Regions from separate parts of the Pseudomonas sp. PLMAX genome, predicted to be linked through region 3. Evidence: riboswitches for the same ligand, from Rfam matches in the RefSeq annotation. Region 3 holds a riboswitch; each other region holds the start of a gene.
The links. A riboswitch is a leader RNA that binds a small molecule or an ion and turns the genes downstream of it on or off. The one in region 3 is predicted to bind cobalamin.
Positions count from the first base shown of each region.

Region 1 (9,734 bases), 1.3 Mb from region 3:
CTAAACCGGCATCCATGCCGGTTTACCCACTGCGCAGAACCTCCACTCGGCCTCACGATGGGGCAAGAAGATCAAGATCAAGATCAAGATCAAAATCAAAAGCCAGAACCAAAGCCAAAGCCAAAGCCAAATCCGAAGCAAGGCGGCCGACCGACAGGCCTGTTTCATGTGCAGGTTATTGCACCGCCGACACCCGCCACACCTTGTTCCCCACATCATCGGCCACCAGCAAACCCCCTTGCTGATCAACCACCACACCCACCGGCCGGCCCATGGCTTTTTCCTCATCATTGAGAAAACCGCTGAGCACATCCACCGGTTGACCGCTCGGTTTGCCGCCGCTGAAGGGCACGAATATCACTTTGTAGCCACTATGCGGCTTGCGGTTCCATGAGCCGTGCTGGCCGATGAAAGCGCCTTCCTTGAACTGCGCCGGCAGCTTGTTGCCTTCGGCAAAGGTCAGGCCCAATGAGGCGGTGTGCGGGCCGACCGCGTAGTCCGGGGCAATCGCCTTGGCCACAAGGTCGGGGTTTGGCGGCTCGACGCGCACGTCGACGTGCTGGCCGTAATAGCTGAATGGCCAGCCATAGAAAGCGCCGTCCTTGACCGAGGTGATGTAGTCCGGCACCAGGTCGCTGCCGATTTCGTCGCGCTCGTTGACGGCGGTCCACAGCGCGCCGCTTTGTGGCTCCCAGGCCATGCCGTTGGGGTTGCGCAGGCCTGAAGCGAAGATCCGGTGGTTGCCGGTGGCACGATCCACTTCCCAGATCGCCGCGCGCCCTTGCTCCTGGTCCATGCCGTTTTCGCCGACGTTGCTGTTGGAGCCCACCGTGACGTACAGCTTGCTCCCGTCCTTGCTGGCGATGACGTTCTTGGTCCAGTGGTGATTCAGGGTGCCCCCTGGCAGGTCGACGACTTTGATCGGCTGCGACTTGATGGCCGTGTCGCCATCGACATAGCGAAAGCGCAACAGCCGGTCGGTGTCGGCAACGTACAGGTCATTGCCGACCAGGGTCATGCCAAAGGGCGAGTTGAGGTTTTCCAGGAACACCGTGCGGGTTTCGGCGATGCCATCGTGGTTGCTGTCGCGCAGCAGCGTGATGCGGTTTGGGCTCGGCACGGCGGCACCGGCACGTCCCATGACTTTCTTGGTGATCCAGCCCTTGATGCCTTTGTTGTCATCGGGTTTGGGCGGGGCGTTGGTTTCGGCGACCAGCACGTCGCCATTGGGCAGCACGTAGAGCCAGCGCGGATGATCGAGGCCCTCGGCGAAGGCGCCGACCTGGGTGCCGCTGGCCGCGATGGGTTTGGCGCCGTCCGCCCAGCCGATGGCCGGGGCGATGTTCATCGTCGGGAACAGGGTCTTGTTGGGTTCCGGGAGCTTGGGGGACGGCCCGGTGCCGTCGGTGACTTGCAAGCGGGCGGTTTCGCCACAGGCGGCGAGCCCTCCCGCTAATGCGATAACGAAAACCAGCTGAGACGTGCGCATTGCTGACTTTCCCTATGAATGAAGTGACTTAAACCATAGAGAAGCGCGGCAGCCCGATGGTTCAACGTCAGCCGCGAGCTTCCTTGAGCAGCACGGCAATACCGGGGTGATAGTGACCGGCTTCGTTGCGCAACTTGCGATAGGCATAGGGGAAATACCAGGCCACGGCGCAGCTGTGCTCCTTTTGCAGGTCATCGACCATGTCCTGAAGTTCTTCGGGGGTGGCGCCTTGCTGGTTCTTGTGCGGCGCGACGAACAGGCAGCCGATTTTCAGGTCGCTGGCGTAGCTGATTTTTTTCGCGTCGCTGGTGATGTCCAGCAGGGCCTGGGTCAGGTTCAGGCTGTTGACCCGTGGCCAGCGTTGCGTGGTCTGCAGCCAGGCGCGTGCTTCGGGCGTGGCGATAAACAGATCGGCGCGGCCGTTGCGTTCGCCTTCTTCGGTCTGTTTGCGGGTAGGTGATTGTTGCAGGGTGATCATTTCGGCCATCCAGGCCGCAGCGGACAGCAGGCCGAGGTTGGCTTTTTCGTCGAGCCAGTAGGGGGTTTCGTTGTCGCCGCGCACGGCGTTGTAGCGGTCGATGCAGTCGAACCAGCGTTCCAGGACCGGACGCAGGAATTCCAGCTGCGGATTGCTGATAATGATGCCTTGCATGGGGTTCACCCTTGTTATTGTGATGTGGTGTTGTGGCTATTTGATATCACTGCTGGGCCTGTGGCACAAGATTGACGTCACTTTCTTGAAGGTGGGCAGTTATTCGCGGCACCGCCACGTCTTCAATTGACGCTCCACCCCCAACCCTCTAACCTTCGCCGCTTGTTTCAGGTGCTCTGTGACTTGGGTCGACAGAGTGAAACAGGGAAGCCGGTGAGTTGAGTGCTTCAGTCGATGAAGCCCTGCGATCCCGGCGCTGCCCCCGCAACGGTAAATGAGTGAAAACTGCGTCAGAAGCCACTGCGTCGATCGTTGATGCGGGAAGGCGCGCAGTCTGGCAATACGCCGCTCATGAGCCCGGAGACCGGCCTGATCCATCCAAGCGGCATCACGGTGGGCGATGCCAGGTTTCTTGCCGTCTATTCTTGTGCCTGCCCGCCGTTAATCCTGCCTCAACGGAGAGCTCCCCCATGTCTGATACCCCTGATCGTGACGAACGTCATCTGGCGCGCATGCTGCGCAAAAAGGCCGTGATCGACGAACGCATCGCCAATTCCCCGAACGAATGCGGCCTGCTGCTGGTGCTGACCGGCAACGGCAAAGGCAAGAGCAGCTCGGCCTTCGGCATGCTCGCCCGTGCCATGGGGCATGGCATGCAGTGCGGTGTGGTGCAGTTCATCAAGGGGCGTAACAGCACCGGCGAAGAACTGTTCTTCCGGCGCTTCCCCGAGCAGGTGCGTTTTCATGTGATGGGTGAGGGTTTTACCTGGGAGACCCAGGATCGCCAGCGCGACATCGCGGCGGCCGAAGCGGCCTGGGCGGTATCGCAGCAACTGCTGCGCGACCCATCGATTGGCCTTGTGGTGCTGGACGAGCTGAACATCGCCCTCAAGCACGGCTACCTCGATCTCGATCAGGTGCTCAGCGACCTGCAAGGGCGCCCGCCAATGCAGCACGTGGTGGTCACCGGTCGCGGCGCCAAGCCGGAGATGGTCGAACTGGCCGACACCGTCACCGAAATGGGCATGATCAAGCACGCCTTCCAGGCCGGTATCAAAGCGCAAAAAGGCGTCGAGCTGTGAATCAACCTCGTCATTGCCCGGCGGTACTGATTGCCGCGCCGGCCTCCGGCCAGGGCAAGACCACCGTGACCGCCGCGCTGGCCCGGTTGCATCGCAACCAGGGACGCAAGGTGCGGGTATTCAAGTGTGGCCCGGATTTTCTCGACCCGATGATCCTCGAACGCGCCAGCGGTGCGCCGGTGTATCAACTGGACATGTGGATGGTCGGCGAGCAGGAAAGCCGTCGCCTGTTGTGGGAGGCCGCCGCGGAGGCTGACCTGATCCTGATCGAAGGCGTCATGGGGCTGTTCGACGGTACGCCGTCGAGTGCCGATCTGGCGCGGCATTTCGGCGTGCCGGTGCTCGCTGTGATCGACGGTACCGCCATGGCCCAGACCTTTGGCGCACTGGCCCTGGGCCTGGCGCGCTATCAGCCGGACTTGCCGTTTGCCGGCGTGCTGGCCAACCGCGTGGGCACCCTGCGCCATGCGCAACTACTCGAAGGCAGCCTGACCGAAGGCCTGCGCTGGTACGGCGCCTTGTCTCGGGAGACCGGCATTGAATTGCCAAGTCGCCACCTGGGCCTGGTGCAAGCCAGCGAGTTGAACGACCTGGACGTGCGCCTGGATGCAGCGGCAGACGCCCTGGCCAGCAGTTGCGAAGTCGCGCTGCCACCGGCGGTGACCTTCGCCGCGCCGGATGTAATAGCGGCCGAACCGCTTCTGGCTGGCGTGCGCATCGCCGTGGCCCGTGATGAGGCGTTTGCCTTCACCTATGGCGCCAGCCTGGATCTGTTGCGGGCGATGGGTGCCGAGTTGCGGTTTTTCTCGCCGATCCGTGACGCTGTTTTGCCCGAGGCGGACAGCTTGTATCTGCCGGGCGGCTATCCGGAATTGCACCATGTGGCGCTGTCGCAGAACACCTCGATGTTGGCGGCGATCCGCGCGCACCACGCGGCGGGCAAACCCTTGTTGGCGGAATGTGGCGGGATGCTTTATCTGCTCGATTCGCTGACCGATGTCGAGGGTACTCGGGCAGAGCTGGTCGGCTTGTTGAAGGGCGATGCGGTGATGCAGAAGCGCCTGGCTGCGTTGGCCTTGCAGGCGGTTGAGCTACCGGAAGGTTCACTGCGTGGGCACACTTATCATCATTCCTTGACCACCACCGAACTGACACCGATTGCCCGGGGCTTGAGCCCTAACGGCGGACGCGGGGCAGAGGCGGTTTATCGCGAGGGGCGGATGACGGCCTCTTATGTGCATTTTTATTTTCCGTCCAATCCGAAGGCGGTTGCCGCGTTGTTTGCGCCCGACCTTGAGGCCGCCTTCGCTGGCAAGCCAGCTCCTACAGCGAAGAGGCCATGACCGACAACGCCTTCTCCGAAGCCGAACGCGATGCGGTCTACCGCGCCATTGGCGAACGCCGCGACATGCGCCACTTCGCGGGCGGCACGGTCGAGCCCGATTTACTGCGGCGCCTGCTCGAAGCCGCGCATCAGGCCCCGAGTGTCGGCCTGATGCAGCCCTGGCGCTTCATCCGCATCAGTGACCGCGCGCTACGCAGCCAGATCCAGGTCCTGGTGGAGCAGGAGCGCGTGCGCACCGCCGAGGCCCTGGGTGAGCGCACCGACGAGTTCATGCAGCTCAAGGTCGAGGGCATCAACGATTGCGCCGAGGTGCTGGTCGCCGCGCTGATGGACGATCGCGAACGGCATATCTTCGGTCGTCGTACCCTGCCGGAAATGGACCTGGCCTCGTTGTCCTGCGCGATCCAGAACCTCTGGCTGGCATCCCGCGCCGAAGGGCTGGGCATGGGCTGGGTCTCGCTGTTCGAGCCGCAAGCCCTGGCGGACCTGCTGGGCCTGCCGCCGGGTGCCAAGCCCTTGGCGATTCTTTGCCTGGGACCGGTCAAGGCCTTTTATCCGGCACCGATGCTGGTACTCGAAGGCTGGGCGCAGGCGCGTCCGCTGAGTGAGCTGTTGTATGAAAACTATTGGGGAGTGAGTCAATGAGTGTGGCGTTGTTGAGTGTCGCCGCGGTGGCGCTGGATGCGCTGCTGGGTGAACCCAAACGCTGGCATCCGCTGGTGGCGTTCGGCCGATTTGCCGAGCGCATCGAGCAACGTTTCAACGGTGGCGGTCGCGGCTGGCGCAGCCATGGGGTCACCGCGTGGGTGATCGCCGTGTTGCCGCTGACCCTGTTGGCTACGGCATTTTCCTGGGCGCCCTACGTCGGCTGGATCGTCGAGATTCTTGCGCTCTATTGCGCCCTGGGCATGCGCAGCCTCGGTGAGCATGTCACGCCGGTGGCGAAGGCTTTGCGCAGCGATAATCTTGAAGAAGCACGCCAACGCGTGAGTTACCTGGTCAGCCGTAAAACCAGCGATCTGGATGAAACCGCCGTCGCCCGCGCCGCCACCGAATCGGTGCTGGAAAACGGCAGTGACGCGGTGTTTGCCGCATTGTTCTGGTTTGCCGTGGCTGGCGCGCCGGGCGTGGTGCTCTACCGTTTGAGCAACACTCTGGACGCGATGTGGGGCTATCGCAACGAGCGCTTCGAGCGGTTCGGCTGGGCGGCGGCGAAGATCGACGATGTGCTCAACTACATTCCCGCGCGTCTGGTGGCGTTGACCTACGCGCTGCTGGGCAAGACCCGCCTGGCGTTGAAATGCTGGCGCACCCAGGGGCCGACCTGGGATAGCCCGAATGCCGGCCCGGTGATGGCGGCGGGTGCCGGTGCGTTGGGCGTCGAGTTGGGCGGGCCGGCGATTTATCACGGTGAACTGCATCAGCGCCCGAAGCTGGGCGAGGGCGTGCCGGCGGATGCCGACGCCATCGACCGCGGCTGGCAACTGGTCCAGCGAGGGGTATGGTTGTGGCTGCTGATTTTGTGCGTGGGGGCTGAATTTTATGCTTGAGCACGGTGGACGACTGCGCAAGGCGGCGCACGATTACGGCATTGACGAAGCCGATTGGCTCGACCTGTCCAGCGGCCTGGCGCCCTGGCCGTTTCCCGTACCCGACATCCCGCTGCGGGCCTGGGCGCGGTTGCCGGAAACCGATGATGGCCTGGAGCAGGCGGCCTGCGACTATTACGGCACCCTGCAGGCATTACCGGTCGCTGGCTCGCAGATGGCCATTCAGTTGCTGCCGCGCTTGCGCCGGGCGGGTAAGGTCGGCGTGCTGTCGCCTTGTTACGCCGAGCATGCCGAGGCGTGGCGGCGCAATGGCTACATTGTGCGCGAGGTGTTGGAGCAGGAAGTCGACTTCTTTGTCGACAGCCTCGACGTGCTGGTGGTGGTCAACCCGAACAACCCGACCGGGCTGAACCTGACGCCCGCGCGCCTGCTCGACTGGCATTCGCGCCTGGCCCCGCGTGGTGGCTGGCTGGTGGTGGACGAGGCCTTCATGGACAACACGCCGCACCTGAGCGTGGCGCCGTTTGCCCATCAGGTCGGTTTGATCGTGCTGCGCTCCTTTGGCAAGTTCTTCGGCCTGGCCGGGGTGCGCCTGGGTTTTGTCCTGGCGGAGCGCCGGTTGCTCAAGCTGCTCGCCGAGCAGGTCGGGCCGTGGGCGGTCAGCGGGCCGACCCGGGTGCTGGGCCAGGCGTGCCTGCGCGACACCGAAGGTCACACGCGCCAGCGCTTGCGTGCCGATGAGGCCAGCGCGCGGCTGGCCACCTTGTTGACGCAATACGGCTTCGAGCCCCAGGGCGGTTGCGCCCTGTTCCAATGGCTGAGCACCGAGCGCGCCGAACTGCTTCACGACTTCATGGCCCGGCGCGGCATTCTGCTGCGCCTGTTCACCCACAACAGCAGCCTGCGTTTCGGCCTGCCTGGCGATGAAGCCGACTGGGCACGTCTCGCTTCGGCGCTGGACGCCTACGCCAAGGAACACCCATGACCACGCTGATGGTGCAGGGCACCACCTCCGACGCCGGTAAAAGCACCCTGGTAACGGCGCTGTGCCGCTGGGTGACACGCCAGGGTGTCCGCGTGGTGCCGTTCAAGCCGCAGAACATGGCGCTCAACAGCGCGGTGACCGCCGACGGTGGCGAGATCGGCCGCGCCCAAGCGGTGCAGGCCCAGGCCGCCCATCTTGAACCCCACACCGACATGAACCCGGTGCTGCTCAAGCCCAACAGCGATACCGGCGCCCAGGTGATCATCCATGGGCGTGCGGTCACGACCATGAACGCCGTGGCCTATCACGACTACAAGGCTATCGCCATGCAAGCGGTGCTGGCCTCCCATGAACGCTTGAGCGCGGCCTATCCCGTGGTGATGGTCGAAGGCGCGGGCTCACCGGCCGAGATCAACCTGCGTGCCGGCGACATCGCCAACATGGGCTTTGCCGAAGCGGTGGATTGCCCGGTGGTGCTGATCGCCGACATCAATCGCGGCGGTGTTTTCGCCCACCTGGTGGGCACCCTGGAGCTGCTGTCGGCGAGTGAGCAGGCGCGGGTCAAAGGCTTCATTATCAACCGTTTTCGTGGCGATATCGCGCTGCTGCAGCCCGGTCTCGACTGGCTCGAGGCGCGCACCGGCAAACCGGTGATCGGCGTGCTGCCCTACGTGATGGACTTGCACCTGGAAGCCGAGGACGGCATCGATCAGCGCCAGGCCGACAAGGCCGGGCAACTGTTGAAAGTGGTGGTGCCGGTGTTGCCGCGCATCAGCAACCACACCGATTTCGATCCGCTGCGCCTGCACCCGCAAGTGGACCTGCAATTCATCGGCCCCGGCCAGGCGATTCCACCGGCCGACCTGATCATTCTTCCTGGCTCGAAAAGCGTGCGCAGCGATCTTGCGTACCTGCGTGCCAATGGTTGGGACACCGCGATTTCCCGGCATTTGCGCTATGGCGGAAAAGTCCTGGGCATTTGCGGTGGTCTGCAGATGCTGGGGGAGCAGGTGCATGATCCGCTGGGGCTGGAAGGGGCGTCGGGCTCAAGTGCGGGGTTGGGGCTGTTGGCGTTTGAAACGCAGTTGGAAGAAGAGAAGCAGCTGCGCAACGTGCGTGGGCGCCTGGTGCTGGAGAATGCTGAAGTCAGTGGTTACGAAATCCATGCCGGCGTCACTACCGGACCGGCATTGGAAAACGCTGCCGTGCAGCTCGATGACGGCCGCTGCGACGGTACGCAAAGTCGCGACGGGCAGATTTTCGGCACTTACCTGCATGGCCTGTTCGAGTCGCCGGCGGCGTGCAGTGCGCTGTTGCGTTGGGCGGGATTGCAGGATGTGCAGGACGTGGATTACCACGGGTTGCGCGAGCGGGATATCGAGCGGTTGGCGGATCTGGTGGAGAAACATCTGGATACCGGGCTGTTGCGTGAGCTCTGTGGGATTTGAGTTGGCTTTACCGGCCCCTTCGCGGGCAAGCCCGCTCCTACAGTTTGACCGCGTTCCCTGTAGGAGCGGGCTTGCCCGCGAAGGGGCCCGTCATGACACTGCACAATTTATGGAATAAACCATGCTCCAACTGATCCTCGGCGGCGCCCGCTCCGGCAAGAGTCGCCTGGCTGAAAAACTGGCAACCGACAGCCAGCTCCAAGTGACCTACATCGCCACCAGCCAACCCTTGGACGGCGAAATGAACGAGCGTGTCGCCCATCACCGCGCCCGCCGTCCCGCCGAATGGGCGTTGATCGAAGAGCCGCTGGAACTGGCCCGCGTCCTGCGCGAGAACGCCAGCGCCAACCGCTGTCTGCTGGTGGATTGCCTGACGCTGTGGCTGACCAACCTGCTGATGCTGGACGATGCCGAACGCCTGAACGCCGAGCGCCAAGCCTTGCTCGAATGCCTGGCCTCATTGCCGGGTGAAATCATTTTTGTCAGCAACGAGACCGGAATGGGTGTCGTGCCCCTGGGCGAATTGACTCGCCGCTACGTCGATGAAGCCGGTTGGCTGCATCAAGCCCTGGCCGAGCGTTGTCAGCGCGTCATCTTGACGGTCGCCGGCCTGCCCCTGACTTTGAAAGGAACTGCGTTATGAGCCCATCGTGGTGGCTGACCCCGTGCCAACCTATCGACGCCCAGGCGGTCGAGCAGGCGCAAGCCCGTCAACAGCAACTGACCAAACCGGCCGGGTCGCTCGGTCAGCTTGAGTCGGTAGCGGTGCAGCTGGCCGGGCTCCAGGGGCAGGTCAAGCCGAGTCTGGAGCGGTTGTGGATCGCGATTTTTGCCGGTGACCATGGTGTGGTGGCCGAGGGCGTCTCGGCTTATCCCCAGGAAGTCACCGGGCAGATGCTGCACAACTTCGTCAGCGGTGGTGCGGCGATCAGCGTGTTGGCGCGGCAGTTGGGCGCCTCCCTGGAAGTGGTCGACCTCGGCACCATCACGCCGTCGTTAAACCTGACGGGTGTGCGTCACCTGAACATCGGTCCGGGCACGGCGAATTTCGCCCAGGGTCCGGCGATGACCCTGGCTCAGGGCGAACGCGCCTTGCAGGCCGGTCGCGACAGCGTGCAGCGTGCCATCGCGATGGGCGCGCAACTGTTCATTGGTGGCGAAATGGGCATCGGCAACACCACGG
Region 1 covers NZ_CP064949.1:1,941,102-1,950,835, forward strand. The annotation lists gene DKB71_RS08975 (PQQ-dependent sugar dehydrogenase) at 176-1,489, opposite strand; gene DKB71_RS08980 (hypothetical protein) at 1,557-2,141, opposite strand; cobalamin riboswitch at 2,294-2,529, shown strand; gene cobO (cob(I)yrinic acid a,c-diamide adenosyltransferase) at 2,612-3,223, shown strand; gene DKB71_RS08990 (cobyrinate a,c-diamide synthase) at 3,220-4,566, shown strand; gene bluB (5,6-dimethylbenzimidazole synthase) at 4,563-5,213, shown strand; gene cbiB (adenosylcobinamide-phosphate synthase CbiB) at 5,210-6,118, shown strand; gene cobD (threonine-phosphate decarboxylase CobD) at 6,111-7,103, shown strand; gene DKB71_RS09010 (cobyric acid synthase) at 7,100-8,551, shown strand; gene cobU (bifunctional adenosylcobinamide kinase/adenosylcobinamide-phosphate guanylyltransferase) at 8,673-9,194, shown strand; gene cobT (nicotinate-nucleotide--dimethylbenzimidazole phosphoribosyltransferase) at 9,191-9,734, shown strand, end outside.
Region 1: linked by a shared signal. The riboswitch ahead of cobO (cob(I)yrinic acid a,c-diamide adenosyltransferase) and the one ahead of DKB71_RS15175 (ABC transporter substrate-binding protein) in region 3 are both predicted to bind cobalamin.

Region 2 (9,734 bases), 960 kb from region 3:
GCAGTGTATTGCTGCTATTAAGCTGGGGCGCGGTTGCGCAAGACCCGGCGCTATCCGCCGGCATTTCCTACAGTCGCGACATCCAGCCGATCTTCACTGAAAAGTGCGTGGCCTGCCACGCCTGTAACGACGCCGCCTGTCAGCTCAACCTGGGCAGCGGGGAGGGCGCGGCCCGTGGCGCGACGAAAGTCCCGGTGTATGACGGCGATCGCAGCCAGGCGGTCGCGCCGAGCCGGCTGTTCTTTGACGCATTCGGCAAGCGCGCCTGGCAACAGAAAGGCTTCTATTCGGTGCTCGACGCCCAGGGCAGCCAGGCCGCATTGATGGCGCGCATGCTGGAACTGGGGCACAGCAATGCGTTGCAACCCAATGCCAAATTGCCTGCGGACATCGTCCTGGGTCTCAATCGCGAGAACATGTGCGCCTTGCCGGGCGAGTTCGACGGATATGCCAGCGCTCACCCCAAGGAAGGCATGCCCCTGGCGGTCACCGGCCTGACCGATCAGCAATACCAGACGCTGCAACGCTGGCTGGCTTCCGGTGCGCCGATCGATGAACAGGCCCTGGTGCCCAGCGCCAAAGAAGCGTTGCAGGTGGTGCAGTGGGAAAACCTGCTCAATGCGCCGGGCGCACGGCAGAGCCTGGTAGGGCGTTGGTTGTTCGAGCACTGGTTTCTCGCGCACATTTATTTCAAGGATGGCGAGCCGGGGCATTTCTTCCAGTGGGTGCGTTCGCGCACGCCCACCGGCCAACCCATCGACCTGATCAATACCCGTCGGCCGAACGACGACCCCGGCACCCAGGTGTATTACCGCCTGTGGCCGGTGCAGGGCGTGATCGTGCACAAGACGCACATCACCTATCCGCTGAGCGCGGCGAAGCTGGCGCGGGTCAAAAGCCTCTTTTATAACGGCGACTGGCAGGTCAATGCCTTGCCGGGTTACGGCCCGGAACGCCGGGCCAACCCCTTTTCCACCTTCGAAGCGATCCCGGCCCAGGCGCGTTATCAGTTCATGCTCGATAACGCCGAGTATTTCGTGCGCACCTTCATTCGTGGCCCGGTCTGCCGGGGGCAGATCGCCACGGATGTGATCCGCGACAACTTCTGGGCGCTGTTCCAGGCGCCGGAACACGACCTCTACATCACCGACCCGAACTATCGCGGCCAGGCCACGCCGTTGCTGGCGATGCCTGGGCAAAACGACGACGTTGGCAGCGTCCTCACCCTGTGGCACGACTACCGCGACAAACGCAACGAATACGAGGCGCTGCGTCGGGACAGCTACGCCGATCTACCGGCGCCAAGCTGGTCGAGCCTGTGGGCCGGCAACGAAAACGCGCTGCTGAGCATTTTCCGCCACTTCGACAGCGCCGCGGTGACCAAGGGCCTGATCGGCGACGTGCCACAGACGATGTGGCTGTTCGATTTCCCGCTGCTGGAGCGCACCTATTATCAGTTGGCGGTGAATTTCGACGTGTTTGGCAATGTGTCCCACCAGGCCCAGACGCGCCTGTATTTCGACCTGATCCGCAATGGCGCCGAGCAGAATTTCCTGCGCCTGATGCCGGCTGACTCGCGGGAGGGGTACCTCGACGACTGGTACCAGAACAGCGGGAGATTCAAGATGTGGCTGGACTATGAATCCATCGACGACGACACGCCGACCGCGCTGAAACTCAACGAACAGGACCCCAAGCGCGACTTTGCGATGCAGTTGCTGGCACGCTACGGCGAGCTGGATGCCAGGCCTGATCCGATCAACCGCTGCGACGGCGCCTATTGCTCGCGGCCGAACATCGATCCAGCGCTGCAGGCCGCCGAGCAGTCGTTGAGTCGCCTGGCCTCACGGCCGGCAGCCGGGCTCAGGGTCATCGATCTACTGCCGGAAGCGACCATGCTGCGGGTCGAAACCGCGAGCGGTCAGCGTGTGGTCTACAGCCTGCTGCGCAACCGCGCGCACAGTAATGTGGCGTTCCTGATCGGTGAGTCGCTACGGTACCAGCCGGGGCTCGACACGCTGACCATTTTCCCCGGGGTTCTGAGCAGTTACCCGAACTTCATGTTCAATATCCCCGCCGATCAAGTGCCACAATTTGTCGATGAGATGGAGAATGCCAAGGATGCCAATCGTTTGGAGAAAATCGTCGAGCGCTGGGGGATCCGTCGCAGCCACCCGCAGTTCTGGCAGTATTTCCATGATTTGAGTCGCTATATCCACGAAACCGAACCGGTGGAAGAGGGCGTGCTGGACATGAATCGCTACGAGAACCTCTAAAACCCCGAACCCCCTGTGGGAGCGGGCTTGCTCGCGAAGGCGTCATGTCAGACAACATCAATGGTGACCGCTCCACCGCCTTCGCGAGCAAGCCCGCTCCCACAGGGGTAAGCTCCGCATCTTTTCCCGACAAAAATACTAGGACTTTGTCCGCGGCGATGATTGGCGTAAACTGCGTCCAAGCCTGCGAGGAGTTTCCATGACCGCTATTACCATCACCGACGCCGCCCACGATTACCTGGCTGATCTGCTCTCCAAGCAGAACACCCCGGGCATTGGCATTCGCGTCTTCATCACCCAGCCTGGCACCCAGTACGCCGAAACCTGCATTGCCTACTGCAAGCCGGGCGAAGAAAAACCCGAAGACACCGCGCTGGGGCTGAAAAGCTTCACCGCCTACATCGACCATTTCAGCGAAGCGTTCCTGGACGATGCCGTGGTCGACTACGCCACCGACCGCATGGGCGGCCAGCTGACCATCAAGGCGCCAAACGCCAAAGTGCCGATGGTCAACGCCGACAGCCCGGTCAACGAGCGCATCAACTACTACCTGCAAACCGAGATCAACCCGGGGCTGGCCAGCCACGGCGGCCAGGTCAGCCTGATCGACGTGGTCGAAGACGGCATTGCCGTCCTGCAATTCGGTGGCGGTTGCCAAGGCTGCGGCCAGGCCGACGTGACCTTGAAGGAAGGCATCGAGCGCACCTTGCTCGAGCGTATTCCCGAGCTCAAGGGTGTGCGTGACGTGACTGACCACACGCAGAAAGAAAACGCCTACTACTAAGGTGTTCGCTGCGGCATAAAAAAACGGCGCCCCGTGAGCGCCGTTTTTTTATGGGTGAAATCCACTGGCCCTATCGCGGTCAACACAAAATCTGTAGGAGCTGGCTTGCCAGCGAAGAGGCCCTATGGCCGATACAAATGCGCATGTCCAGCACGATACAGCGACGACTCACTGAAATGCTCACTGCCCAACACCCGACCCACGAGAATCAACGCCGTACGCCGAAACCCCTTGGCTTCAACCTTCCCGGCAATGTCCTCAAGCGTCCCCACCACCCAATCCTGATCCGGCCAGGTCGCCCGGTGAATCACCGCAATCGGGCAGTCGGCGCCGTAAAACGGCAGCAGCTCCTCGACGATTTTTGCCAGGTGATTGACCCCCAGATGAATCGCCATGGTCGCCCCGTGCTGCGCCAAGCTGGCCAGTTCTTCTCCGGCGGGCATCACGGTCTTGTCGGCATAGCGCGTCAGGATCACGCTCTGTGACACGTCCGGCAAGGTCAGTTCTGTGCCCAGAAGCGCCGCGCAGGCTGCCGTTGCGGTGACACCGGGAATGATTTCGAAAGGAATATCCCGTTCACGCAAATGGCGAATCTGCTCACCGATGGCGCCATACAGGCTCGGATCACCGGAATGCACGCGAGCCACGTCCTGACCCTTGGCATGGGCCGCGCTGATCAGTTCGATGATCTGTTCCAGGTGCAATTCGGCGCTGTTGACCACCCGTTCGGCGCGGTGTCCTTCCAGTACCGCGGCGGGCACCAGCGAGCCGGCATAGATGATCACCGGGCAGCTGCGAATCAGCCGCTGGCCCTTGACGGTGATCAGTTCGGGGTCGCCGGGACCTGCGCCAATGAAGTAGACGGTCATCGTCAGTTCCTGTTGGAAATAGGGGGATGGGCAGGCTTCAGATGAAGATTGCTCATGATCGAACGTGTGGATTATCGGGGATTTTACGCGGCGCCGGCCAATGCCAGGGTGGCCTGGGCATATTTTTGTCGCGGGATCAGCAATTTGGCCGGGGCGTTGGCCAGTTGTTCGGCCAGCGCCAGGGCGGCGCTTTCTGCCACGCCATAGCACCCGGTCCGTTCAAAGGCGATATCCGAATGGTGACTGAGTCGGGGTTGATAGCCCGCCAGTTGTTCACTGCTGAAATACATCATCTGCAGCCCAAGCTGCTCGGCCAGTTCGCTCAGGGCCGGTTCGCCGCGCTTCTGGTCGATGCTGGCCAGGGCCTTGATCTGATGCAGTTCGATCTGGTGCGCCTGCAATGCCTGGTCGAGCAATGCCCGCAGCGTGCTGACGGGGCAGCCACGCTGGCAGCCCAGGCCGACCACCAGGGTCGGCGCTGTGCCAAGTTCAGTCATGCTTGGTATTGACCGTCGCTTTTGCGGCGGAACAACCACGCACTGATCAGGCCCAGGGCCAGCCAGAACGCCACGTTGGTCAGCTGCGAAGCGATCTTGAACTGAGCTTCCAGAGCTTCTGGAGCGAGCATCGAATGCACCTCAGGTTGCGGTGCGCCAATCACGTGCGGAACGGCGAGGATGGCTACGCCGAGAATCTTCATCAGCCAGTTTCGGCTGAATACGATCAGGGCGATGCCGACTGCGGTGGAAGCTGCAGTACCGATCCACCAGATCTGCCGTTGCGCCAGATCCGCCGCCGCGGTGCCCGGCAACTCGGGCGGCAGGCCGAGCGTCGGCGCCAACACGAAGGTAACGTAACCGGCCAGGCCCCAGAGCAGGCCCTGGGAGGTCTTGGTCGGCGCGCGCAGGGTATAGAGGCCGGCGAGCATCAAGGCGAAGCCGACTGCCACCACCAGGTTACCGCCGGTGGTCGACAGCACGCGCTGCCAGCCGTCTTCCGGCTCCCAGGCTTCGGCGTCGTGGCTGTGGGCAGCGACGCCCGCGGCGTGTTCGTGGACTTCAACGGCGGCAGGTTCCGATTTCTCGTAGGTTTCGGCCTGCAAGATCAGCGGAGAAACCCAGAAACTCTGCAGCAGGGTCAGCAGCAGGGCAGCCAGCAGCCCGCTGAAACCTGCGGTTTGCGCAATACGCTTGATCATGTCGGCAGGTCTCAATGGCACGGGAACGCTGAGCTGTGGCGGGTATCGTGAGCGGCGTTGTGCACCGCTTCGATGTGCGAGAAACCGGCGAAATACACCAGGCACGCGCCAAGGATCGACGCGCAAGCGGCGGCGGTAAGGCGTTGGGACAGGGTAGTGGTGCTGCTGGCGGTGGTGCTGTGGCCGGTGCTGCTGATGATCGACATGGCGCTTCCCTCTGTTCTGTCAGCGGGGAATAAGAGCGCAGGCAGGCCCTCGCACGACCGAGCGCGCAGAAGTCCGAACAGCGCCCGCCCACCGCGGGTTTGTTGAGTCAGTGATCGTGTTGGTCACTTTGTGTTGCGGGCCGGTCTCCGGGCTCACGAGGGGCGCAGGCGTTAGCCTTGACCTGCAAGCGTCACCTTCCCATGCCACGTTGGCACAGTGGATCTGACGCTTCGCTCGCTTACCGTTGCGGGGGCAGCACCGGACTGACATGGGCTTGAGTAAAGCACATGATTCACCGGTTTCCCGTTTCACCCTGTGAAGGGCACCCGTAACAAGGTGCGTAGGAGAGCATGGGCGAGGGGCGGGCGTCAATTGGCAAGGGTTCTCAACTCGGGACCGAGTCGACCCCATCGCGAGCAAGCTCTCTCCCACAGGTGATCGCATTCCCATGTGGGAGCGGGCTTGCTCGCGAAGGGGGCGCCGCCAATCTCATGTGAACATTGACCCGCCCCAATACCATGCGTAGCCTTGCGCATTCGAGGTTCTTCGGCATTTGTCGAAGCTAAGAAGGGAACGCGGTCAATGCCGCGGCTGCCCCCGCAACTGTGAACGGTGATGTTCGCTGCCACGCCACTGCACGCTCAAGTCCGAGCCCGCGGGAAGGCGCAGCGAATGCCAGGCTTGAAGGCCAGCACACCGTCAGCCAGGAGACCTGCCTCGATACAGATTCTCACTACAACCGGGCGGGGTGATCCGGTGGCGAACGCTTCTGGCGCGCTTGTGCGTGGCCGGTCCTCGTCCCGTATGCCCGCCACCTTGCCAAAGGGCATCCGATGAAAACACTGGCCAAACTCCCCGTCACCATCGTCACCGGTTTCCTCGGCTCGGGCAAGACCACCTTGCTGCGGCACATGCTCGACAACGCCCAGGGCCGCCGCATCGCGGTGATCGTCAACGAGTTCGGCGAACTGGGCATCGACGGCGAAATCCTCAAGCAGTGCTCCATCGGTTGCACTGAAGAAGAAGCCAACGGCCGTGTCTATGAGCTGGCCAACGGCTGCCTGTGCTGCACCGTGCAGGAAGAGTTCTTCCCGGTAATGCGCGAACTGGTGGCCCGTCGCGGCGATCTCGACCACATCCTGATCGAAACCTCGGGCCTGGCCCTGCCAAAACCGCTGGTGCAAGCCTTCCAGTGGCCGGAAATTCGCAGTGCCTGCACCGTCGATGCGGTGATCACCGTGGTCGACAGCCCGGCCGTGGCGGCGGGCACCTTCGCCGCCTTCCCGGACCAGGTCGACGCCCAGCGCAAACTCGACCCGAACCTGGACCACGAATCGCCGCTGCACGAACTGTTCGCCGACCAACTGTCCAGCGCTGACCTGGTGATCCTCAACAAGGCCGACCTGATCAGCCCGGAAGACCTGGCTCGCGTGCGCCTGGAAGTCGCCGAGGAATTGCCGCCGGCGGTGAAAGTTATCGAAGCCAGCAGCGGTCGCTTGCCGCTGGACGTGCTGATCGGCCTTGGCGCCGGTTCCGAAGAGCACATCGACAGCCGTCACAGCCACCATGATCATCACCACGATGGCGATGATCATGACGACCACGATCACGACGCCTTCGATTCCATCTCCATCGAACTGCCGCAAGCCGACGAAAGCCTGCTGATGGATGCGTTGACCCAACTGGTGGTCGAGCACAGCATCCTGCGCGTCAAGGGTTTCGCGGCGATCCCGAACAAGCCTATGCGCCTGCTGATCCAGGGCGTGGGCACCCGGTTCGACAAGCATTTCGACCGCCAGTGGGGCGCTGTAGAGGCACGTACCACGCGCCTGGTATTGATCGGCCAGGCACTGGACGCCACCTTGCTCGAAGCGCAATTGCGCGCCGCGCTCAGCGTGTAACCCATGCACCTGCTCAGGACCCAGCCCGGCGGATTCGTGTCGGATGACAACATTGCCGACCTTGGACAAACCCCCGCCGAGCTGGTGATCCTGTGCAGCGGCGACTCCAGCCTGGCGCTGCTCGCCGAAGCGGCTCAGCAGTTGCCCGACGACTACCCGAGCGTGCGCCTGGCCAATCCGATGCAGGTGCAGAATCATGCGTCGGTCGACCTGTATGTCGACCAAGTGTTGCGCCACGCCAAAGTCATTCTGATTTCGCTGCACGGCGGCATTGCCTATTGGCGTTATGGCGTCGAGCGGCTGGTGGAGCTGTCGCAGCGCGGCGTGCAGCTGATACTGGTACCGGGCGACGATCGCCCGGACCCGGAGCTCAGCGATCTCAGCACCGTGGGCCCCGAGGAACGTGACCGTCTTTGGCAGTTTCTGCGCCAGGGCGGCATGGGCAATGCCCTCGACTTTTTCCGCTGCCTGGCCAATCGCTGGCTGGATCGCGACTACGCCTGGGCCGAACCGCAAACCCTGCCGCGAACGGCGATTTACCACCCGCGAAAAAGCCCCGCGCAACTGACTGACTGGCAAGCCGACTGGCAGGCCGGTCAACCGGTGGCCGCGGTACTGTTCTACCGCTCGCATTTGCAGGCGGCGAACACCGCGTTCATCGATGTTTTCTGCCAGCGCCTGCAGGCGGCGGGGTTGAACCCGTTGCCGGTTGCGCTGGCCAGTTTGAAAGAGCCTGGCTGCCTTTCGGTGGTCGAGGACTGGCTGGATGAAACTTCAGCCTCAGTGATCTTGAACACTACCGGTTTCGCCCAATCGAGCCCTGAAGCACCGCACTTGCGACCGTTTCGCCGCAATATTCCGGTGATCCAGGCCATTTGTGCCCAGGACAACGAGCCGGGCTGGCGCGCCAGCGAACAGGGCCTCGGCCCGCGAGACCTGGCGATGCACATTGCGTTGCCCGAACTGGACGGGCGCATCATCAGCCGGCCGATCAGCTTCAAGGACCTGGCCTGGCGCAGCGAGCGCAGTCAGTCCGACGTGGTCTGCTACCGCGCGCAGCCGGAACGCATGGACTTTGTCGCGCAACTGGCGCGGCGCTGGATCGAGCTGGCGCGGGTACCCAACGGGCAAAAACGCATTGCGCTGATCCTGGCCAATTACCCGACCCGCGATGGTCGTATCGGCAATGGCGTTGGCCTCGATACCCCGGCCGCAGCGCTGAACATCTTGCGTGCGCTTCACAGGGAAGGGTATCCGCTACCGGCGCAGTTGCCAGGCAGCGGCACCGCGTTGATCCAGCAATTGCTCGGCGGTGTCAGCAACGACCTCGATACCCTCGACCAGCGTCCGTGCCAGCAAAGCCTGGCGATGGACGACTATTGGCTCATGTTCAACCAGTTGCCCGAAGCCAACCGCCAGGCCGTGCTGGACCGCTGGGGTGCGCCGGACAGCGATCCGATGTGCCGTGGCGGGCGAATGATGATCGCCGGGTTGCGTTTTGGCCTGACCTTCGTCGGCATCCAGCCCGCGCGGGGTTATCAGGTGGACCCGAGTGCGGTTTACCACGACCCGGACCTGGTGCCGCCCCACGGCTACCTGGCGTTCTATTTCTGGTTGCGCAACACCTACGGTGCCCATGGCGTGATCCACGTCGGCAAGCACGGCAACCTGGAATGGTTGCCGGGCAAGGGCGTCGGGCTGTCGGAGCACTGCTGGCCGGATGCACTGCTCGGGCCGCTGCCGAACATCTATCCGTTCATCGTCAACGATCCGGGCGAGGGCGCCCAGGCCAAGCGCCGCACGCAAGCGGTGATCATCGATCACTTGATGCCACCGCTGACCCGCGCCGAAACCTACGGGCCGCTACGCAACCTCGAACTGCTGGCCGACGAGTATTACGAGGCGCAATTGCTCGACCCGCGCCGTGCCCGGGAATTGCAGCGCGATATCCTGCAACTGGTGCGCGACACGCACATCGATCGCGAATTGCAGCTGGACGACCAACTGAACAGCGATGCCGATGCGGCGATCTGGTTGCCGCGCCTGGACACCTACTTGTGTGACTTGAAAGAGTCGCAGATCCGCGATGGTTTGCACGTGTTTGGCGAATCCCCGGTGGGACGGCTGCGCATCGATACCTTGCTCGCGCTGCTGCGCATTCCACGGGGCGATGGTCGTGGTGCGCAGTCGAGTCTGCTGCGGGCGTTGGCCAAGGCGTTCGAATTGGGCTTCGATCCGCTGGATTGTGCGCTGGCCGACCCATGGAGCGGACCGCGCCCGAACGCATTATTATCGCTAAGCGAGGAACCCTGGCGCACCACCGGCGACACCCGCGAACGTCTCGAACTTTTCGCCACACAGCTGATCTCCTGTGGGAGCGGGCTGTTGCGCGAAGCGCGTGTCAGCCACATCACCTTTCATTCTGACACCGTTGCGAGCAAGCCCGCTCCCCACAGAGCGCGAGTTGGTCTGACGTGAACGCCATCCTCGACCACCTAC
Region 2 covers NZ_CP064949.1:4,222,489-4,232,222, reverse strand. The annotation lists gene DKB71_RS19300 (fatty acid cis/trans isomerase) at 1-2,276, shown strand, start outside; gene nfuA (Fe-S biogenesis protein NfuA) at 2,476-3,060, shown strand; gene cobM (precorrin-4 C(11)-methyltransferase) at 3,183-3,929, opposite strand; gene DKB71_RS19285 (cobalamin biosynthesis protein) at 4,013-4,426, opposite strand; gene DKB71_RS19280 (CbtA family protein) at 4,423-5,127, opposite strand; gene DKB71_RS19275 (CbtB-domain containing protein) at 5,139-5,333, opposite strand; cobalamin riboswitch at 5,454-5,679, opposite strand; cobalamin riboswitch at 5,857-6,069, shown strand; gene cobW (cobalamin biosynthesis protein CobW) at 6,168-7,235, shown strand; partial or broken gene cobN (cobaltochelatase subunit CobN) at 7,239-9,734, shown strand, end outside.
Region 2: linked by a shared signal. The riboswitch ahead of cobW (cobalamin biosynthesis protein CobW) and the one ahead of DKB71_RS15175 (ABC transporter substrate-binding protein) in region 3 are both predicted to bind cobalamin.

Region 3 (9,734 bases):
CCTCCAACAAAAACGCCGTATGCTTTTATGTACATGACATTGGCCGCTTGCGCTGCATGAATCACTGAGACATCTGCAACCCATCACATCAGAACAAAAATAATAATTACTAATTTGAATCAAACCCCCTCCCCCCGCAACATCCCGCCTTTGTAGCGCTCGAAGTCGTTCCTGCTGACATCAGCGTTGAAAACATACATTTTCCGCGAGTCATCAAATCAATGATAACCAGGATCCTGGCAGCTCTAGCGCTGGCTGCACTATCGTTTGCTGCAGCGGCACACAATGAATATTCGGTCGGCAGTACGGAAATCGAACTCTACGAACTGGAATTGAGCCCGAACGAAACAATCAAGCTCAAGCACTTGAAAATCTACTCTGAAAAGCAAGCCCATGACGATGAAGACGCTTTTGACAACGCCTTGCCTGCCCCGCCACAAAATCAACAATCGGAGTCACGACCTGTCGCTGACTCCAGTTTGAGCGAAATATGAGTTTTTGACTTCAACCAGCATCGTGGGAGCAGGACTATCCGCAGGCACTGCCTGAAAACATCATCAACAAGGAACGCACGTCAATGCTGCTAAGAAACCTCGCTACCGTATCCTTTGGTGTATTGCTGTCTCTCAAGGCCTTGGCTGATGACAAGGAACTCTATGGCGCCGACCTGACGCGTCTTGAAAGCAACACGAACAAGCTGAGCGATGAAAAGTCCGATTACAGGATTGTCACAGCCTATCGTGCTGAGGATTTTTTTGCTTTTGATGCGGCAGCCATCGGCCCGGCCAGCCAGAAAACCGCGATCTTTGGATCGAACCTGGCACCCGATAAACTTCAAGGCCTGGTGGAGTTATCCTCGAGCGACGCGTACGTCTTTACTGCGGCATTGTCGATGCCTGAGAAAAACCCGGGCACTGTCCAATTAGCTGAAGAGCAATCTATTCCATGAGCATCATGATCCCTGATGAAGTCTTTCACGTAACGGCCACGCCTGCGGACCAAACCGATAGAACAGTTGGCCGTTGGCAGCTGAGCCTCGCCCCGTTGGAACACGAAGCAAACATCAGGCAGCACAAGCTCTTTCAGGGTTCCAGGCTGCAATGCAGTCGTCTGGAGTTTGACTCAACCGTCACCTTGATGGGTTGTGTCCCTCAGGGCTTTGTAACCCTTGCCATTTCACAGGCTTTGGTGGGTCGACCCACGGTCAATAATCATCATTTGTGGCCTAACGAAATCATCGTGTTGTATAGCGGTGAGCCCGTGCACTACACCTGCGAGCCGAATGAAACGCTTTTCACCCTGACCACGACTCTCGAACATTACGTACATTGCCTTGGAAACCATTCTTCCATCGATATGCTGCGGGATAGAAAGGAGCAGCGCTTTCAGGTTGCACATTACCAGTTGGTGCAATCCGCCATTCAGGCGATCAACGCCTACTCCATGGACGCCACCCCGCCTCGTTTGCAACCGCTCAGCTGCGCTGAAACTTCAGCGGCTGAAAGTGCGTTGCTGATTTCTCTGCTACGGGCCCTGATACCTGTTGGCCGATCCGCGCTTACTCCCCCGCGAAGAAGAAAGATCGCAATAGAGGCCATGCAATACATTCATGAAAACACCAAAAAATCCCTCAGCATGAAGGCGTTGGTCAAACAACTGCAAACCACAACTCGCAGCTTGCACCATGGCTTCGTCGAAACATTCGGGATTTCGCCGATCGCTTACATCAAGAACCTGAGACTCGCTCGTGCCCGTCGGGACTTGATCCGCAACACTTGGCCGACGGTCACTGAAACCGCCATGTATTGGAATTTTCACCATCTGGGCCGGTTTTCCAAAGCGTATCAGGATGCTTATGGAGAAACCCCCTCGGAAACGGCCAGGCGTAACTCTGCAAAACTGGCCACGGCCGCCAAAAATAACAATCAATAATTTTCATCCAACAACCTGAATGGTCAGCATGCTTGTTTCTACCCAAGGGGATAAGCATGCGCTATCGACTGAATTCGCTTCCACTCAAACAGAAAGTCATCTTTTGCCTGGCCGCCTATTTATCGGGCGTTGCCTTAGCCTGGTTGGTTAACACCTATCAAACCCTTTGAAGCCATTCATAAATATCAATCAATGACTTCAATCATTCTTCACGCTCATTCAAATTCTCGGCCAACACCCATCGACAACCCGTAGAAGGACCCTGCCTCACATGCTATTTCGAAACCTTGGCTTCGTTTCACTGCTTTCGTTACTGTCTTTTCAGGCGCTCGCTGATGACAAAGGTTTATATCTTGGCGCTGGCGTCAGCAGCATTGAAACCGACAAAGTCCATTTGAACGATGAAGACACCAGTTATAAGGTTTTTGCAGGTTATCGACTCAACGGCTATCTGGCCTTCGAAGGCGCCTTCGTTGATCTCGGCCAATTCGAAGACAGCAATCTGGATTTCGACGGTAAGTCTGTCCAGGCCAGTGCCCATCTCGGCTTTCCGTTGGGAGACCGAGTGCGCGTATTCGGCATTGTCGGTGCCCATGCCTGGGATGCTGACGGCAATGCCGCCGATGACGATACGGGCGTGGACCTGACCTACGGTGCCGGCGTTGAACTCGATGTATTTCGCAACATCGGTGTCCGCGCTGAATATGAAGTACTGCAGGTCGGCAACATGGACCTGAATCAAACAACGGCATCCGCTTATATTCTCTTCTAAACCCCTCCTGAATTGAGCGGCCTTGCGGGTCGCTCAACCTCAAGCCTTCATCCCCCCGCTGTCTTGCCCTGTTGACCTCTTTTTTTTGCCCGGATTAAATGTTATGTTATATCAATACTCACGGACCGCGACTTTCAATGACAAACCTTGTTCAAACCCCACCCATCACCAGCGTTAGCCAACGCCTGATGTCCATCGACGCCCTCAGGGGATTGGTGATCATCTTCATGCTGCTGGATCACGTGCGCGAAACCTTCTTCCTGCACCGCCAGGTCACCGACCCGATGCTCATCGACAGCACTGAACCGACGTTGTTTTTCAGCCGCACGCTCGCCCATTTGTGTGCGCCGGTGTTCGTCCTGCTCACGGGCTTGTCTGCGTTTCTGTACGGTGAAAAGCATCAGGGCAAGCACGCCGTGTCGACCTTTCTGTTCAAGCGTGGCCTGTTCCTGGTGGTGCTGGAGTTCACCCTGGTGAATTTCGCCTGGACCTTCCAGTTCCCGCCCACCGTGATTTACCTGCAGGTGATCTGGGCGATCGGCGTCAGCATGATTGCCCTCGCCGCACTGGTCTGGCTGCCGCGACCCATCCTCTGCGGCCTGGGGCTGATCATCGTGGGCGGGCACAATCTGCTCGACTCCCTGCACTTCCCGGTCGGTTCGGCGCTGCACATCCCTTGGGCCATTCTGCATGATCGCGGCTGGATCGAATTCTCCGACAGCCTGCGCCTGCGCACGTCGTACCCGGTGCTGCCGTGGATCGGGGTCATTGCCCTGGGTTACAGCATCGGCCCCTGGTTCGCCCGCCCCGCCTCGACCGCCCTGCGTCAACGTTATCTGTTGCTGGCGGGGGCCGGCGCACTGATCGGTTTTGTCCTCCTGCGCCTGGCGAACGGTTATGGCGAGGCACACTGGGCGGTCCATGAAAGCACCACACACACCCTCATGAGCTTCTTCAACATCACCAAATACCCACCTTCCCTGCTGTTCCTGTGCCTGACGCTGGGCATTGGGCTCTTGCTGTTGCTGGGCTTCGAGCGGGCCCGGCAACACAAGTGGATCAGCACCCTGGCGGTCTTTGGCGCGGCACCGATGTTCTTCTACCTGCTCCATCTTTATGTGCTGAAAGTGCTGTACCTGGTCAGCGTGGCGTTGTTCGGTCTGAACCACGGCGACTACTTCGGGTTCGATGGCATTTGGGCCGTGTGGCTGACTGCCGTGCTGCTGGCTGCGGCGCTGTATCTGCCGGTGCGCTGGTTCGCCGCATTGAAGGCGCGTCGGCGTGATATCGGCTGGCTTAAATACTTCTGATCAGGAGATGGGTTCGCCTCGGGCGGCATGATCGACTACCATGCCGCCGCCGGTTTCCACATGGGATTAATAGGGAATCCGTGATGCTGCCAACGCATCAAACGGAACTGCCCCCGCAACTGTAGGTGCTGAGCCTGCTCCTGAATTGCCACTGGGATCGAATCCCGGGAAGGCTGGAGCAGGCGATGACGCACCAGTCAGGAGACCTGCCGGCCAAGCAACAATCACTAACCGGCGGGGTGTCCGGGGAGGACATCCTTGTGCGCGCGTCACCCAGGTGACGGGCCCTGCTCTGCCTTTTCGGCAGCGTTCGATGATGTGTTTCCAGACCCTTGCGCCGAGTACGGTTCAAATGGAGATTGCATCATGCTGCTGCCCCGCTTTGTCGCCCTCGTCACGGGCCTGGGTCTAACTTCCCTCGCCTGTGCCTCCCCTACTCATTACCCGCTTACAGTCGAGAACTGCGGCAGCACGCTGACCTTCGCCCACGCCCCTGCCCGGGCGGTGACCATCGGCCAGGCCGGCACCGAGATGCTCTTCGCCCTGGGATTGGGCGACAAACTGGTCGGTACTTCGCTGTGGTTCAATGATGTGCTGGCTCAGTACAAGGCGCAGAACGACAGGATCGAACGCCTGGCCGATAACGAGCCGAGTTTCGAATCGGTGATCGGCAAGCGCCCGGGGCTGGTCGCCGTGGAGCTTGAGTGGATGGTTGGCCCGCAAGGCGCAGTCGGTACTCGCGAGCAGTTTCACGAGCTGCAGATTCCCACCTACCTGATGCCCTCGGACTGCGAGTCCAAGGACAACCTGGTGGGTGCTGACGGTACTCGCCTGCAGCCGTTTCGGATTGAAAGCATTTACAAAAGCGTCACCCAACTGGCCGAGATCTTTGACGTCCAGGCCCGTGGGCAACAGCTGAACGCACAACTGCAGGCCAGCCTGGCCAGGTCCATGGCCCTGGTGCAAGGCAAGGACCTCAAGCACACCAGCGCGCTGGTCTGGTTTTCCAGTGCCAGCCTGGATATCGACCCCTATGTCGCCGGGCACAAGGGCATTCCCGACTTCATGCTCAACACCCTGGGCGTGCGCAATGTGGTGCAGTCCGACGAAGAGTGGCCAACCGTTGGCTGGGAAACCATCGCCAAGGCCAACCCGACGTTCCTGGTGATCGCGCGCATGGATCGCCGGCGCTTCCCCGCTGACGACTATCATAAGAAACTGCAATTCCTGCGCAGCGATCCTGTGACCCGCAACATGGACGCGGTGAAAAACAACCGCATCATCATCCTCGACGCCATGGCCATGCAGGCCAGCCTGAGAACGTTCGAAGGTCTCGAAGCGCTGGCCACCGCCATCAACGGCTACGACCTGCCGCAATGACCAGGACGCTGATTCGCACCCTGCTTGCGTCGCTGATACTGCTGCTGGCCGTGACCGCCGGTGTGGCCATCGGTGAAACCAACATTGAATCGGCGGTGGTGTTCCAGGTGCTGGCCAACAAACTGTGGTCTGCAGGTTACGCCCTCGATCCCATCGACGAGGGCATCGTCTGGAACTACCGCCTGACCCGCGCGCTGGTGGCGGCGGCTTGCGGTGCGGGCCTGGCGACTTGCGGGGTGATCCTGCAATCGCTGCTGCGCAACCCCTTGGCCGATCCCTACCTGCTGGGCATTTCCGCAGGGGCCTCGACGGGCGCGGTGCTGGTGGCATTGCTGGGCTTTGGCGCCGGAGCGATCTCGATGTCGGCCGGGGCGTTTGCCGGGGCCGTTACAGCCTTTGCCGTCGTTGTCTTGCTCGGCCGGGCCAGCGGTTCGCCTGGCAGCACCTCGCAGATCATCCTGGCGGGGATCGCCGGTTCGCAGCTGTTCAATGCGCTCACGGCGTTCCTGATCACCAAGTCGGCCAGTTCCGAACAGGCCCGCGGCATCATGTTCTGGTTGCTGGGCAATCTCAGTGGCGTGCGTTGGCCTTCGGTGTGGCTGGCGGTGCCGGTTGCGCTCGCCGGCCTCGCGGTTTGCCTGTGGCACCGGCGTGCGCTGGATGCCTTCACCTTTGGCGCGGATTCTGCGGCCTCGCTCGGCATCGCAGTGCGTCCCGTGCAATTTCTGTTGATCGGTTGTGCCGCCCTGGTGACGGCGGTGATGGTGTCGATCGTCGGCTCCATCGGTTTCGTTGGATTGGTCATTCCCCACGCCGCCAGGCTGTTGCTGGGCACTGGGCACACGCGCCTGCTGCCGGCGAGTGCGCTGGGTGGCGCGGTGTTCCTGATCGCCGCCGATGTGCTCTCGCGCACGCTCATCAAGGGCCAGGTGATACCGGTCGGTGTGATTACCGCATTGGTCGGCGCGCCGGTGTTCGCGCTGATCCTGGTCGGTCGGAGGAATGCCCGATGAACGCGGCTGCACCTGTTCTGCACGACCCCGTGCTGAGTTGCGCCGGTGTCGGGTTCTCGATCCGCGATGCCGAGTTGCTGCGCGACATTCACCTGGACATCCACCCCGGCGAGACCCTGGGCCTTGTGGGGCCCAACGGTTCGGGAAAATCCACGCTGCTCAAACTGCTGGCCGGCGTGCGCAGCCCCAGCCGGGGGGACATCCACCTCAATGGCCAAAACCTCAAGACCCTGTCACGGCGAACCATCGCGCAAACCCTGGCGGTGGTTGAACAACAGGCCGACACCCTGGATGCGATCAGTGTGTTCGATGCCGTGGCCTTGGGCCGAACGCCGTGGCTGTCGGCCCTGAGTCCGTGGTCGGCTGTAGACGATGACATCGTCCATCAGGCCTTGCGCGATGTGGATGCGACTCATCTGCGGACCCGCACCTGGCGCAGCCTCTCCGGTGGCGAGCGCCAGCGCGTGCACATCGCTCGCGCCCTGGCCCAGCGCCCGCGGATCCTGCTACTGGACGAACCGACCAATCACCTGGACATCCAGCATCAGCTGGCGATCTTGCAGGTTGTTCACGCGCTGCCCGTGACCACCGTGATTGCCCTGCACGACCTCAACCAGGCACTCACCTGTGATCGTTTGGCCGTTCTGGAAAAGGGCCGCCTGGTGGCCCTGGGCAAACCGCTTGATGTGTTGACCCCACAACGCCTGCTGGACACCTTCGGCGTCCATGCGCACTACCTCATCGACCCCTTTGACGGCGCGCAGATCCTGCGCCTGCGTTCATCCTGATCTTGTTTGTGGACACCGCGAAAATGCCTACCCGATCCGCCTTTCTCCTCGCCCTGGCCAGTCCATTCACGCTGGCTGATTCGGCGCAATCGCAAGCCAATGGCTTTGTCCAGGACAGCGCCTGGAGTGTGCTCAATCGCACGGTCTACGACCATCGCGAGTACCGTCATGGCGCCCGCAACAGCGCTGCGCGTAACGCCTACAAGCCGCGTGACGAGCGTAATGGCTACGCCGAGGAATGGGGCTACGGGCTGATGGGTACGCTGCAATCGGGCTTCACCCAAGGTCTGATCGGGGTGGGTTTGGATGCCCATGCCTATCTGGGCATACAACTGGACAGCGGCGGTGGCCGCGCAGGGAAAGCGCGATTGCTTGGGCTCGACAACCAGGGGCATCCCAAGGACGAGTTCAGCCGTGGCGGTGCCGCGATCAAATTCCGCGCATCCTCGACAGTGCTGAGCTACGGCGAGCAGCGGGTGAAAACCCCGGTGTTCAGTTCATCCGACAGTCGCCTGCTGCCGGAAACCGCCACCGGCCTGTTCCTCACCAGCAACGAGTTCGCGGCACTGAAGCTGGTGGCAGGACACTTCACCGAAAGTACCGATCGAAATGCCAGCAGTCACGACCAGGGCCTGGTGGTCAATTACTCCAACGCCTTGAAAGGCAAGACCTTCGATCTCGCGGGCGTGGTTTTCGCACCGGCAAAGAACCTGAACCTCAGCCTCTATTCATCGCGCTACGAGGACACCTGGAACCAGCATTACCTGGGTGGCACCTTCCTCCAGCCGCTGGGTGAACAGCGCTCGTTGGCATTCAACCTCAACCTGTACCGCACCACTGATGAGGGCAAGTCGTTATCCGGCAGGATCGACAATACCACCTGGAGCCTGATGTCCACTTACACCCAGGGCCCCCACGGCTTCAGCCTCGGATATCAGCAGGTCGATGGAAACACGCCGTTCGACTACGTCACCCGTGGTGCGATCTTCATCAGCAACGCCGTCCAGCTCTCGGACTTCAACGCACCCAATGAACAATCCTGGCAAGCCCGCTACAATCTGGATGCCAGCCTCTGGGGGTTGCCGGGCCTGTCCATGAGCGCCGCTTATGTACGCGGCAGTCAGATCGATGGCAGCCACGTCGACCCGCAAGGTGGTTATGCCTATCTGGGTTATGGCGAAGGCGGCAAACATTGGGAGCGCGACCTGGAGATGCGTTATGTGGTGCAAGGTGGCGCGGCGAAAGGCACCACGTTGTCGCTGCGACACAATGTGCATCGGGGCAATACGGCCCAGGCAGAACTGGACACGGACCAGATACGCCTGGCGGTCGAATACCCGCTGACAGGCAGGTTGTGAAAAGGTCGGATATCGTTGTGACAAGCGCAAATCCGGGCTTGCACTGAATTACACTCAGGAGGCTGCTCGCAGGCGCATTGGCCAGCCGCCACCTGAAAGGAATACCAGATGCTTTATTTCCAGCAAATGTTGGGCATTGCCGTGTTTTCCATCACCGGCGTGCTGGCAATCAAGAAAGCCGATGTGGATTTATTTGGTGCCGTAGTGCTGGGGATCATCACCGCCATTGGGGGTGGCACGATAAGGGACCTGCTGCTCGATCTGCCGATCTTCTGGATCGCCGACTTCAACTACATCTGGGTCGCCCTGTTCGCTGCGCTGTTGGCGTTCTTTTGCACGCAACGCCTGCAACGACGTTACCGTATCCTGCTGTATCTCGACGGTCTGGCAGCGGCGCTGTTCGGCTTGTCGGCCACCGAAAAAGTCCTGGCCTTGCAGCTGGCCGCCCCCCTGGCAGTGATGATGGGCGTGCTGACCAGCATCGGCGGCGGTATCGTCCGGGATGTCCTGGCTGGTCGGGTTTCGCTGCTGATGTCGCGGGAGATCTACGCCACGCCCATTCTGTTGGGCTGTACCCTCTACGTGCTGTTGCGAGACGTGTTCCCAACCATCTGGGTCGCCGGCTGGATTGCCTTGATCTTCACCTTCGGCCTGCGGTTTTTGGCCATTTACAAGCATCTGCAGATGCCGGCAATCTTTTCCACCCGGCAGGGATGATTCGTCGGTAAATTACGACCAGCGATGCAGCCAACGCTGGAATGGACCCTCTCCACTACAAGGACGCGACATTATGGAAATCCCCTTTTCTCAACTCAGCGAGCGCTTGCACGATCGCCGATTTACCGTAGCGGGCAACACCCATGGGCTATCCGGCGCAGGCACGGTATTTCATTACGAGGTCGAGGGCGATGCCATTTTGGGGACTTACCAGGGCGGCAAGATCCGCATGGGCCACCAAGTCGGCCGCGTGACAGGCCCCGATACCATCGAGCTGCTGTTTCATTGCCTGACCACGGAGGGCGAGATTCTTTCCGGCTGGTCCCGTGGCACGGTGGGCGTTGATCACACGGGACATACCACGCTGGCCTTCGTATGGGGCTGGTTGTCGGGTGCGACTGGTGGTGGCGAGTCGAGCTATGTCGAGCTTGCTGCGTAGCAAACTGCAAAAACCAGTCATGCCC
Region 3 covers NZ_CP064949.1:3,261,863-3,271,596, reverse strand. The annotation lists gene DKB71_RS15205 (hypothetical protein) at 1-68, shown strand, start outside; gene DKB71_RS15200 (hypothetical protein) at 222-494, shown strand; gene DKB71_RS15195 (hypothetical protein) at 578-949, shown strand; gene DKB71_RS15190 (helix-turn-helix domain-containing protein) at 946-1,932, shown strand; gene DKB71_RS15185 (outer membrane beta-barrel protein) at 2,204-2,704, shown strand; gene DKB71_RS15180 (DUF1624 domain-containing protein) at 2,842-4,014, shown strand; cobalamin riboswitch at 4,048-4,243, shown strand; gene DKB71_RS15175 (ABC transporter substrate-binding protein) at 4,381-5,394, shown strand; gene DKB71_RS15170 (FecCD family ABC transporter permease) at 5,391-6,407, shown strand; gene DKB71_RS15165 (ABC transporter ATP-binding protein) at 6,404-7,195, shown strand; gene DKB71_RS15160 (OprD family porin) at 7,219-8,553, shown strand; gene DKB71_RS15155 (trimeric intracellular cation channel family protein) at 8,662-9,270, shown strand; gene DKB71_RS15150 (hypothetical protein) at 9,344-9,709, shown strand.